DNA from 3 places in the Ruegeria hyattellae genome. Region 2 is predicted to be linked to each of the others. Evidence: riboswitches for the same ligand, from Rfam matches in the RefSeq annotation. Region 2 holds a riboswitch; each other region holds the start of a gene.

Region 1 (3,270 bases), on a different contig from region 2:
GGCAACTTGCCGGACTATCAAGACTCATTTCCAATCTGGCGCCGGGTGGAGGATGCCGCAAGAACTTCGCGAGAAGGGCCGTGAAAGATGCAAAAAATCGGCGTCGCCGCCGGACATGATGCGGCTTCGCTCAATACGTTCCTGCAACCGGGCTGTGTTGCATCCGTCTGGCGTCGACAATCCCCACCGGATGTGCAGACTTGGCTTGATCGCCTCAGTCCGGAAGTTCTGCCACGCGGCCGCGTTATTCTGCCGCTGAACGCGGTCAAGACCTCCATGCGGCACGTCTGTGATATGTCTGGTTTGATTGCTGGTCGCGAATGAGAGTGGCTTCAGAATGATATTGTATCTCTGGCCTCCAATCGGAGGCACGGAAGAGACCCGGCGCGTCCTGGTGCTGGACCCTGCGTTTGATCCGGACGACGAGGCATGAGCCGCAATCTGGGTCAAAGCAGCCTGCGTCGGAAACGGCGCTCTGGCAATTCCATAGCCGCGTTTGACTGCCTACCAACCCCATTGAGGCAGTTGTTGTCTGAAGCTGCGCTACGGAGGTCCCCGGCATCCGCGCGGAGCATTTGGTCAAAGTTGCAGGCCAAAGGACTGACGCCGGACGAAACACTCATACCGCTGAGCCAGGCCAAGGCCAAAACGCTCGCCCGCGACCGGAAATCAACCGTTTTCATAGCCAATGCTCAAACTTGAAGGAAAACCCATGTTTCTTCCATTGCAGCTTGCCATTGCTACCCTTGTTGCTCTTGGCTCCGCTCTCCCAGCGACTGCTCAAGAGAAAGCCTAAAGACTCTGAGCGCTTAAGCTTTGATTAAAGGGCTGTTGCTTCAAGTCTCGATTGACATGGCGCTCGGTCTAAGACAACCAAGGATCAGATGGTTCCCGATGGTTCGCCAATGGGATGAAAAGGGAATACGGTGAGGTCTGCCAATTGGCACCAAGTCCGTTACTGCCCCCGCAACTGTAAGCGGTAAGCGATGCCAAAAACCACTGGCCAAAAGCCGGGAAGGATGGCCAAGCTTCGACCCGCAAGTCAGGAGACCTGCCATCATGTTTTTAACCAACCAGGGGCGGGGCGTCCCGGAAGGGGGCTTTGATGGCACGTCTGATACGTGTTTACATGATCGGCACCTTCTGGCCTCGCTTGGCTTCAAGCGGAGCGGGCAATGCCAGATGCACATGACCATTTCCTTCTGATCTGTTCGACCTGTAGCGGCACAGTGCCTGTTGATGCCATACGCAATACGTTGACAGACAAGTTGCCTGCGGGGTTCGTTGTTCGTAGCGTTGCCGCATGGCCGGTTGCGCACGTCCGATGTCCGTCGGGTTTCAGGCCGTCGGCAAAGCGCAGTACCTGTTTGGTGACATTGAGAGCGCAGAAGACATCGAGGCGCTGGCCGAATTCGCGCAACAATACCACGATAGCTCGGATGGCTGGACCCGCGCCACCGACCGACCGGAAACATTATTCACAAAAACTCTTTCTCGCTTGCCCCGAATCCAGTTGGAGGAGCCAACATGACGACCTCGACCTTTTTGGTTGCACGTGATCTTGAGTACCATGCGCTCAACGGCGATGCCCTGTTGCAAGGCGCCTCGTTTGAGTTGCACGAGGGCGCGATTTTGGCAATCGCCGGCCCGAACGGGGCCGGAAAAACGACGCTGCTGAATCTTTTATGCGGGACGGCTGCAGTGGTTCTGGGCAATGTGCTGGTCAAAGGCCGCAGCCTGAAGCAGATGCCCGCCAAAGAGCGCGCCCGAATGATCGCCGTTGTCAGCCAGCAAGAGCTTCCGGATGGCAGGCTACTCTTGCGGGACTACGTCGCACTCGGTCAGATTCCGATCTGGTCCGATCGCTCACCGGATGAACACGCCGGGGAACTAAGCAGGATCCTGGAGATGACAGGCCTTGGTGCGCTCGCCGACAAGCGGATGGCGGTGCTGTCCGGGGGCGAGCGTCAACGCGCCCATATCGCCCGGGCATTGGCACAGAATCCCTCTTTGCTGTTTCTGGACGAACCAACCAATAACCTCGACCCGGATGCCAAAGGCCGGATGCTGTCTCTGGTCGCCGATCTGGGGATCACGGTCGTGATGATCGTCCACGATCTGGTGATGATCCCAGAATTCGCCACCCATGTGGCGTTGATGAAATCCACACGGTTGACCGGCTTTGGCCCGGTGGCTGAAGTGCTGACCCCTGACCGGGTTCGCGACACGTTCGGCGTCGATTACCTGTGCTTTCACCACGAAGGCCGCGTGATCCCGGCGCTGGATATCCGAAAAACCATAGTTTCAACTTAAACCGAGGAACATTCACCAATGAAACACATCTGGTCCGTGGCGCTGGCAACAGCCATGGCAAGCGGTGCCTCTGCGCATGAGGTCATCGTTGACAATTGCGGCGAACCGCTTGTCTTTGAGACCCAGCCGGAGCGGTTGGTCGTGCACGACATGAACATGACTGACATGGCTTTCGCACTTGGCCTTCAGGAAAAGATCGTTGGCCTGACCGGCATCACAGGCTGGTACAGGACCAGCCCGGAATTCGACACGCTACGCGGCGATATTCAAGAGCTAGCACCGAAGTACCCTACCGTTGAAAACCTCGTAGCTGTGGAAACCGACCTGTTCTTCGCAGGCTGGTATTACGGCATGAAACCCGGTGGCGACGTCACTCCCGACACACTCGCCCCGTTTGGCATAAAGACTATGATTCTGACCGAAAGCTGCGTGCATCTGGACAAGGGCCGTCCCGAGGCCAGCATGGACCTGCTGTTCGACGACGTTATGCGTCTGGGCAAAGTGATGCATGTGGAAGAAAAGGCGGAGGAATTGGTTTCGGGCTGGAAAGTGAAACTGACTGCGATCGAAACCCAGACTGCTGATTTGCCCAAACCGCGCGTCTTCCTGCTGGATGGGCCGGCGGACGCGCCGTTTACGGCTGGCAAGTTTGCCATCCCCGACGCGATGATCGCCGCCGCAGGGGGTGAGAACGTAACCCATGACATGGAAACAAGCTGGGGCCGAACGTCGTGGGAGTCCGTAGCTGCAGCGAACCCGGAATTCCTGGTGCTGCTGGACTACCAGACTGGAAATGGTGCCGAGGATACGTTCAAGTTTCTGCAGGAACACCCGGTAATGTCCCAGACTGATGCCGTGAAGAACGAGCGCTGGATTGGTCTGCGGTACGAGGAACTGACCCCCGGACCGGCAAATATCGAAGCGATCTCGAAAATGGCCAAAGCTATGCATTCGGGT
Region 2 (3,270 bases):
GCTCATTAGCCAGACGTTCGATATTGGCGACCAGTTCGACCGGATCGGTCTGTTCGGGCAACTCAACGATGATGCTTTCGAAATCGTCATGCTCGTGGTCGTCATGGCCATCGTGATGGCTGGGCCGCGCGTCCATGTCATCCTCGGCCGCAGCCTCAAGGCCCAGCACGACACGCACATCCACCGCACCTTCGGCAACCTCGACCACCGGCAGCGGGCGAGGGGCCTCGGCGGCAATGATCTTGCGGGCTTTGGCCACGCCCTCGGGACCGGCCAGATCTGGCTTGGTCAGCAAGATGATGTCGGCACAGGAGATCTGGTCCTCGAACACTTCGGAGAGCGGCGTTTCATGGTCGATCGAATCGTCCGCAAGGCGCTGGGCGTCCACGGCTTCTACATTGGGGGCGAAACGGCCGGCCGCGACAGCTTCGGCATCGGCCAGCGCAATCACGCCATCGACGGTGATTTTCGAGCGGATATCGGGCCAGTCGAACGCCTTGAGCAGCGGTTTCGGCAGCGCAAGCCCGGAGGTTTCGATCAGGATGTGATCGGGTCGCGGGTCCAGCGCCATCAGCGCCTCGATGGTGGGGATGAAGTCATCGGCAACGGTGCAGCAGATGCAGCCATTGGCCAGTTCCATGATGTTTTCTGCCGGGCAATCGGGAATGGCGCAGCTCTTGAGGATGTCGCCATCAACGCCGACATCGCCAAACTCGTTGACGATCACGGCCAGACGTTTGCCCTGCGGGTTCTGCATCAGGTGGCGCACCAGTGTGGTCTTGCCCGAGCCCAGAAAGCCGGTGATGACAGTAACGGGAAGTTTTTCGAGAGTGCTCATTCTCAGGCTCCAATCGGGGGAATGCGGGCCGCGCAGTTCTTGCGGAAATGGACGGGTCGCTCGCGCCAGGGCACGAGCCCGTCTGCGGTGGCGTGGTATTTGGTGACGCCGTCGACGATCACGTCCACGTCGGCAGCCTCGTTGAGGTTCTCATACACGAAGGTCCAGCGCGACGGACCGCCGCGCAGCACGATGGAGCATCCCTGATCGCAGTTTGACAGGCACTCCACGGGTTTCAGTTGCACGCCCTCGGGCAGCTCGACCTCGGTCAGCGCGTCATGCAACAGCCTGCCTGGACGCTGGGCATCATCCTCGATGGCCAGGCCACGGCGGCATGTGGTGCAGACCAGCAGTTCCACTGGTGCGGTCTCGGTCACGTCTCATCCCCCCTCGGGTCGCGGGGGACGGGGTACATGCGGGCCACGCTGCAAGACATGGACCCGTCACCGGCACACCCCGTCCGGTCTCAGTTCGGGCGCTGGCAGGTCTCCCGGCTTGCGGATGTCGGGGCCATCTGGCCCCGGTGGCTGACCCGCCTTCCCGGCCATTCAGGCCAGTGGCTTTGGGCACCCTCTCCGGTCACGGTCGCGGGGGCGGCTGTGCTTGACGGGGGATCCCGCTGGCACATTCCCTTTTCATCCTCTCTCAAGGACACCAACGCCAGCGACATGCGGCAGGCAGAGCGGTGTTGTCAAGCGCTTCGCGACAGCTATGGACCCCAAGGGTGAAAAAGCGACAGGCCGGGGTCGCACAGCGGCATGCCGCGCGTCTGTCACCATGCATGCATGAGCAAAATGCGCGAAGGAGTAAGCGGCATGAAAGTAGGGTTCATCGGATTGGGAAATGTGGGCGGTAAGCTATCGGGATCGTTGCTGCGCAACGGTGTCGATCTGACCGTGCACGACCTGGATCACGATCTGGTCGGTGCATTTGTTGCCCAAGGGGCAAAAAGTGGTGAGAGCCCGGCCCAATTGATGCGCGACTGCGATGCGGTCATCACCTGCTTGCCATCACCCGCTGCCTCTGATGCGGTGATGCAGCAGATGTTGCCCGAGATTGCGCCCGGCAAGATCTGGATGGAGATGTCGACCACCGACGAGGCCGAAGTCAAACGCTTGGGTGCGCTGGTGATAGAGCGAGGCGGGGCGGCGGTGGATTGTCCGGTTTCAGGCGGCTGTCACCGCGCGGCGACCGGAAATATTTCGATCTTCGCCGGATGTGATCGCGCCACCTTCGAACGTATCGCGCCGTTCCTCAAGACGATGGGTCGACGCATCCTGCATACCGGCGAGTTGGGCTCGGCCTCGGTGCTGAAGGTGATCACCAACTATCTGGCCACGGCCAATCTGGTGACCTGCTGCGAGGCGTTGGTGACGGCAAAGGCCGCCGGAATGGACCTAAACACGACCTATGAGGCGATTGCGATCTCGTCGGGGACGTCCTTTGTACATGAAACCGAAAGCCAGGTGATCCTGAACGGCTCGCGCGACATTTCTTTCACCATGGATCTGGTGAAGAAGGATATCGGGTTGTTTCAGGATGTGGCCGACCGCGCCGGTGTACCGCTCGAGGTCAACCCGCTTCTGATGGGCATCATCGATGACGGTATCGCCCGCTTCGGCACACGTGAACTATCCCCCAACATCATCCGACGGCTGGAAGAGGCCACCGGCCTCGATATCCGCACGCCCGGCTTTCCCGCCGAAATGTCCGATGACGAGCCTGAGGAGTCTGGGTATGAAGTGGTGCCCAAAGGCGCCGCAGCGCCGGGCTGACCGCGGACGAGCCAAGGCGCGTCATGCAACCCGATCGTGTTCGGTCCCGGCAACTGGTGGATCGGATCAGCAATGAATCTGTCTGGCTCTGAAGTCCAGATTTTGCAGATGTATTCGTATGATGTGAGGCCCTTGAGCGTCTTGAGACTCTACCTTTACTACGTAATGCCGCGACGCATTCAAAAGGCAGATAGACGCCTCGAAGCGGACATTAGTACATGACACATAGTGACCACTCTTAGGTTCCGGCATCTTGCAAATCTCTGTTTGCTTCACATGACTGGACTACATCTGCAACGAACAGTTCAACTGCTCGTCTGTGCAGACTTGTAGACCGGGTTGCGAGGTGGAATGTCGAGGTCCAGTGCAATCGGTTAGGTGCAAGCTCTTTGAGCTTTCCGTTCTGCCCCCGGCTTTCTACAAAATGAACTGGCAAAGGTCCCAAATAATGGCCGGTTTCAATGAGCGTCGCCATCGCTTCCATATTTGCCACGATTGCTTTTGGGTCATTCGACTGGAGTTCCGGTGACACCAGCATGCTGTAGGATCTTTGACATATCTGATAGCGCGAAATGACATCGAGATCGATCTGGTCATTGGGCAAGTCAAACAGTGGATGGTCGCGACCGCAATACAGCCAATGCTCTTCCTGACACA
Region 3 (3,270 bases), on a different contig from region 2:
TCCCATGCCGAGGGCGAGGTGCTGCGGCTGTTTCTGGAAAGCCCCAAGCGGCTGATCAGTCGCGCTCAGATGCAAGAGGCTCTGGGAGGTGCGGCTAGCGAAAGCTTTGACCGAGCAATGGACGTACGCATTTCGCGGCTCAGAACCAAGCTGCGCGAAGACCCCAAGAACCCACGCCTGATCAAGACGATCTATGGCGCGGGGTATATCTTTCTGGGCGACGTGGAATGGCTCTGACAAAGGCCAATCAAGCGATAATCTCGGGCCAGAGCGCCGCATTCGCGCGGGTGAACACTCCCAGATGGCCTACCTTGCGCAACCCGAATGCGGACGGCTCAAGCGGGACAAGCGTGGCGCGCCCGTCAAAGAGCCGTGCCAGCCGTTCGCTGGCGACTGCCGGGCAGACGTCGTCATCGGTAAGAGTGACCATCTTTACAGGCGCGTCGCTGCGTCGCCAGTTGGGCTGCGGCAGGGTCCAACCAGCATCGGGCAAATAGGAATCGCGCGAGGTACACCAGCGCCGCCATTCCCAATACACCCCTGCGGGCAAATCGGGGCCAAATCCGATCAGTCGGCCGGGCAAATAGCCCGCAAGGCGGGTGGCGAGCGGCCCGTGACCGAACCAGAACAGGCGCGCTAGACCCTGATAAGGCCAGGGGTGGTCGCCATGATGTACTAGGCCGGAACAGACACTGATCATGCGGCTAATGTCCTCGATCCCGTCCTGCATCGGCATCGCCATCGCGCCCAGAGAATGGCCGATCACCCAAAGCGACGTACCCGGAAAGCGCCGCCGCACCTCTGCACGCGCGGCGGGCATGTCGATCAGAATCCAGTCCGACATTTTGACCCGTGAGGTCCGTAGTGGTCCGCTGCGCGAAGTCTCGAAATCGCGGTAATCATAGGTCAGGACGGCCATGCCGTGGGATTCGGCCAGCCAGCGCGCGAAGTGGCGGTAATACGACTGTGGCACGCCGGTGGCACTGTTGATCACCACCGCCGCGACAGGGTCACCGATCGGCAGGAACAATTTCCCCGACAGCGTCGCGGGCCCGGCATCAAAGCAGATGTCATGGGTCAGGATGGTTGTCTGCGCATCAAGCATGGGCGCTCTCCCGTTGCTAGACCGATTGGTCTATTGATCATATGTGTGGACCAATTGGTCTAGTCCTGTCAATATCCAAGAGCGATGAAAGAAAAACGTCCTATGCCCACCAAGGATCGGCTGATCCGGACCGCTGCCGAACTGTTCCGGCGCAGCGGCTACAACGGCGTAGGTCTGAACGAGCTGCTGACGGCAGCGAATGCGCCGAAAGGATCGCTGTACCACCACTTTCCGAATGGCAAACCGGATCTGGCACTGGCGGCGGCGACCTGGGCCTCGGACCGAATGCTGCGGATGATCGCCGTGGCCTATGAACCGGCCAGCAGTTTTGCCGAGGGGACGCAGGCCCTGTGCGCGCGGCTGGCAGAAATTTTCGATCGCTCGGGAAAGTGGGATGGATGCCCGATCTCGAGTACCTTGTTCGAAGGGCCCGATAACGAGGCGTTCCGCTCCCATGCCGCGCATCTTTATGAGGGCTGGATTTCCGAAGCGACGCAGCACGCCAAGCGGCTTGGGGTCAAGACGCCGCAGGCTACCGCCGAAGAGTTCTTCATGCTGATCCAGGGCGCTTGGCAATTGTCACGTGCCCGGAGAAGCTCGGCCCCGTTGCGGGCGCTGCCCACCATCGTCAGGCGCGGCGTGGGGACCGGGGACGGAAATTCTTGACAGACTCGGGCGGCAAGGACTAGCGGTTGTGTGATGGTTCTCACACCACATCTGTGGTTGGGATGAAAAGGGAACTCGGTGCGGTCCTGACAAGGCCAAATCCGCGACTGCCCCCGCAACTGTAAGCGGAGAGTGATGCCGTATGACCACTGGCCGAAAGGTCGGGAAGGGCGGCAAAGCGACGACCCGCAAGTCAGGAGACCTGCCATCGGAACTGAAACTCGAACGCGGGCGGGGTGTCCGGTGCGGGTCTGATGGCTGCACTTGGTCACGGACGTTCACAAGCCCCTTCCCGTCAGCGCGGAGGGCGCGATGTGATCTGGACGAAGAACAACCGAACGTTTGCGGAAACCCAATGTCTGATAACCGGCAAACCTTGCCCGGCGCTTGCTCGGATGGTGGATCGGCTGGCCGATGCCATGGCCTCGGCCCGCGCGGTGACGGCGCCGGATTTCGAGATCGACGGCAGCGCGCAGCTTGCCCATTGCGGGCAGGACTGCACGGCGGTCTACCGGGCCAACCATGCGCGAATACGTATGTTCGCCGGTGTTGCCGAGACCGCCGATCTCGACATCATGGAACTTTATGCCAACGCGATGATGGACCCGGAGGGGCAGGGCTTCCCCGCGCCCGACAGCGCGCCGCCCTGCGCCATGATCGAACTGCGCCTACCCTTGATCGAGCATCAGGCACAGGCCGCAGCATGATCCGTCAAGGCACGTTTTCTGTGACCTGATCGGGATGGGCCTCTGCCCATTCCTCCATGATCCGAGTCAATTCTGGGTCGCCGCTTGCCTCTATCAGGTTGCGCCCCAGCGGCGCACACGCCGCTAGCGCGTGCGACAGGCAGGTGGCGTGATCGCGGATATCCCGGTGCGGATTATTGTCCGCACCGTGCAGAATGGTCGACACCAGCCCGCCGCCATAGCCGTTCACATGGCCCAGATCCGGAGACAGCGTAAGAAGATAGATCATCATATCCGGCAACCCCTCCCACCCGGCGACCTGAAGGGCGGTCAGCCCCTCGCGATCGGGTGCCTCGGGGTTCAGGCCAAGGGCGACCAGACGTTTCACATGGTCCAGTTTGCCGGGAAGATGCAGGATCGACCGGATAAGGGTACGGTATTCATCAGGCAGGCTGGCCGCGTCCACAGACGCGCCGGGCAGCAAAGTCCCATCAGCGGCCTGGGCCAGAAGCTGCTCTGCTTGGGTGAGCTGTGGGGCCTTGCCTGTCGCCTCAATTGCGCGGGCAAGCGTCGAATTGCCGAAGACCCGCGCGAAACCATAGGCGGAATAGCCTTTATAGAGCCTGCTTGGATCGCCACCATGGGCAAGCAACAGGTCCACCACCGGCCCATCGCACATACGCCGCGCAGCCTGATGCAGGGCGGGCATGACCCAAGGTTCTTCACCTCCGACAGGGTCATCGTTGAACTCTTCCACCTGAGCGCCATGGTCGAGCAGCAGGCGCACCGCTTCGGGGTCGTTGAAGTCCAACG

What was found. A riboswitch is a leader RNA that binds a small molecule or an ion and turns the genes downstream of it on or off. The one in region 2 is predicted to bind cobalamin.
Region 1: another riboswitch for cobalamin. It lies ahead of AB1E33_RS04785 (DUF1636 family protein); the one in region 2 lies ahead of AB1E33_RS15170 (DUF1636 family protein).
Region 3: another riboswitch for cobalamin. It lies ahead of AB1E33_RS07950 (hypothetical protein); the one in region 2 lies ahead of AB1E33_RS15170 (DUF1636 family protein).

Annotation. Positions count from the first base shown of each region.
Region 1 is NZ_JBGOSH010000002.1:179,753-183,022, reverse strand. Features, by position in the region: partial or broken gene AB1E33_RS04800 (CobW C-terminal domain-containing protein) at 1-84, shown strand, start outside; gene AB1E33_RS04795 (DUF1826 domain-containing protein) at 88-324, shown strand; gene AB1E33_RS04790 (DUF6525 family protein) at 430-702, shown strand; cobalamin riboswitch at 869-1,073, shown strand; gene AB1E33_RS04785 (DUF1636 family protein) at 1,325-1,531, shown strand; gene AB1E33_RS04780 (ABC transporter ATP-binding protein) at 1,528-2,313, shown strand; gene AB1E33_RS04775 (ABC transporter substrate-binding protein) at 2,332-3,270, shown strand, end outside.
Region 2 is NZ_JBGOSH010000005.1:378,033-381,302, forward strand. Features, by position in the region: gene cobW (cobalamin biosynthesis protein CobW) at 1-838, opposite strand, end outside; gene AB1E33_RS15170 (DUF1636 family protein) at 841-1,215, opposite strand; cobalamin riboswitch at 1,302-1,512, opposite strand; gene AB1E33_RS15175 (NAD(P)-dependent oxidoreductase) at 1,654-2,613, shown strand; partial or broken gene AB1E33_RS15180 (IS481 family transposase) at 2,649-2,759, opposite strand; gene AB1E33_RS15185 (LysR family transcriptional regulator) at 2,852-3,270, opposite strand, start outside.
Region 3 is NZ_JBGOSH010000003.1:101,866-105,135, reverse strand. Features, by position in the region: gene AB1E33_RS07965 (response regulator transcription factor) at 1-237, shown strand, start outside; gene AB1E33_RS07960 (alpha/beta hydrolase family protein) at 248-1,105, opposite strand; gene AB1E33_RS07955 (TetR/AcrR family transcriptional regulator) at 1,208-1,771, shown strand; cobalamin riboswitch at 1,790-1,995, shown strand; gene AB1E33_RS07950 (hypothetical protein) at 2,086-2,478, shown strand; gene AB1E33_RS07945 (ankyrin repeat domain-containing protein) at 2,483-3,270, opposite strand, start outside.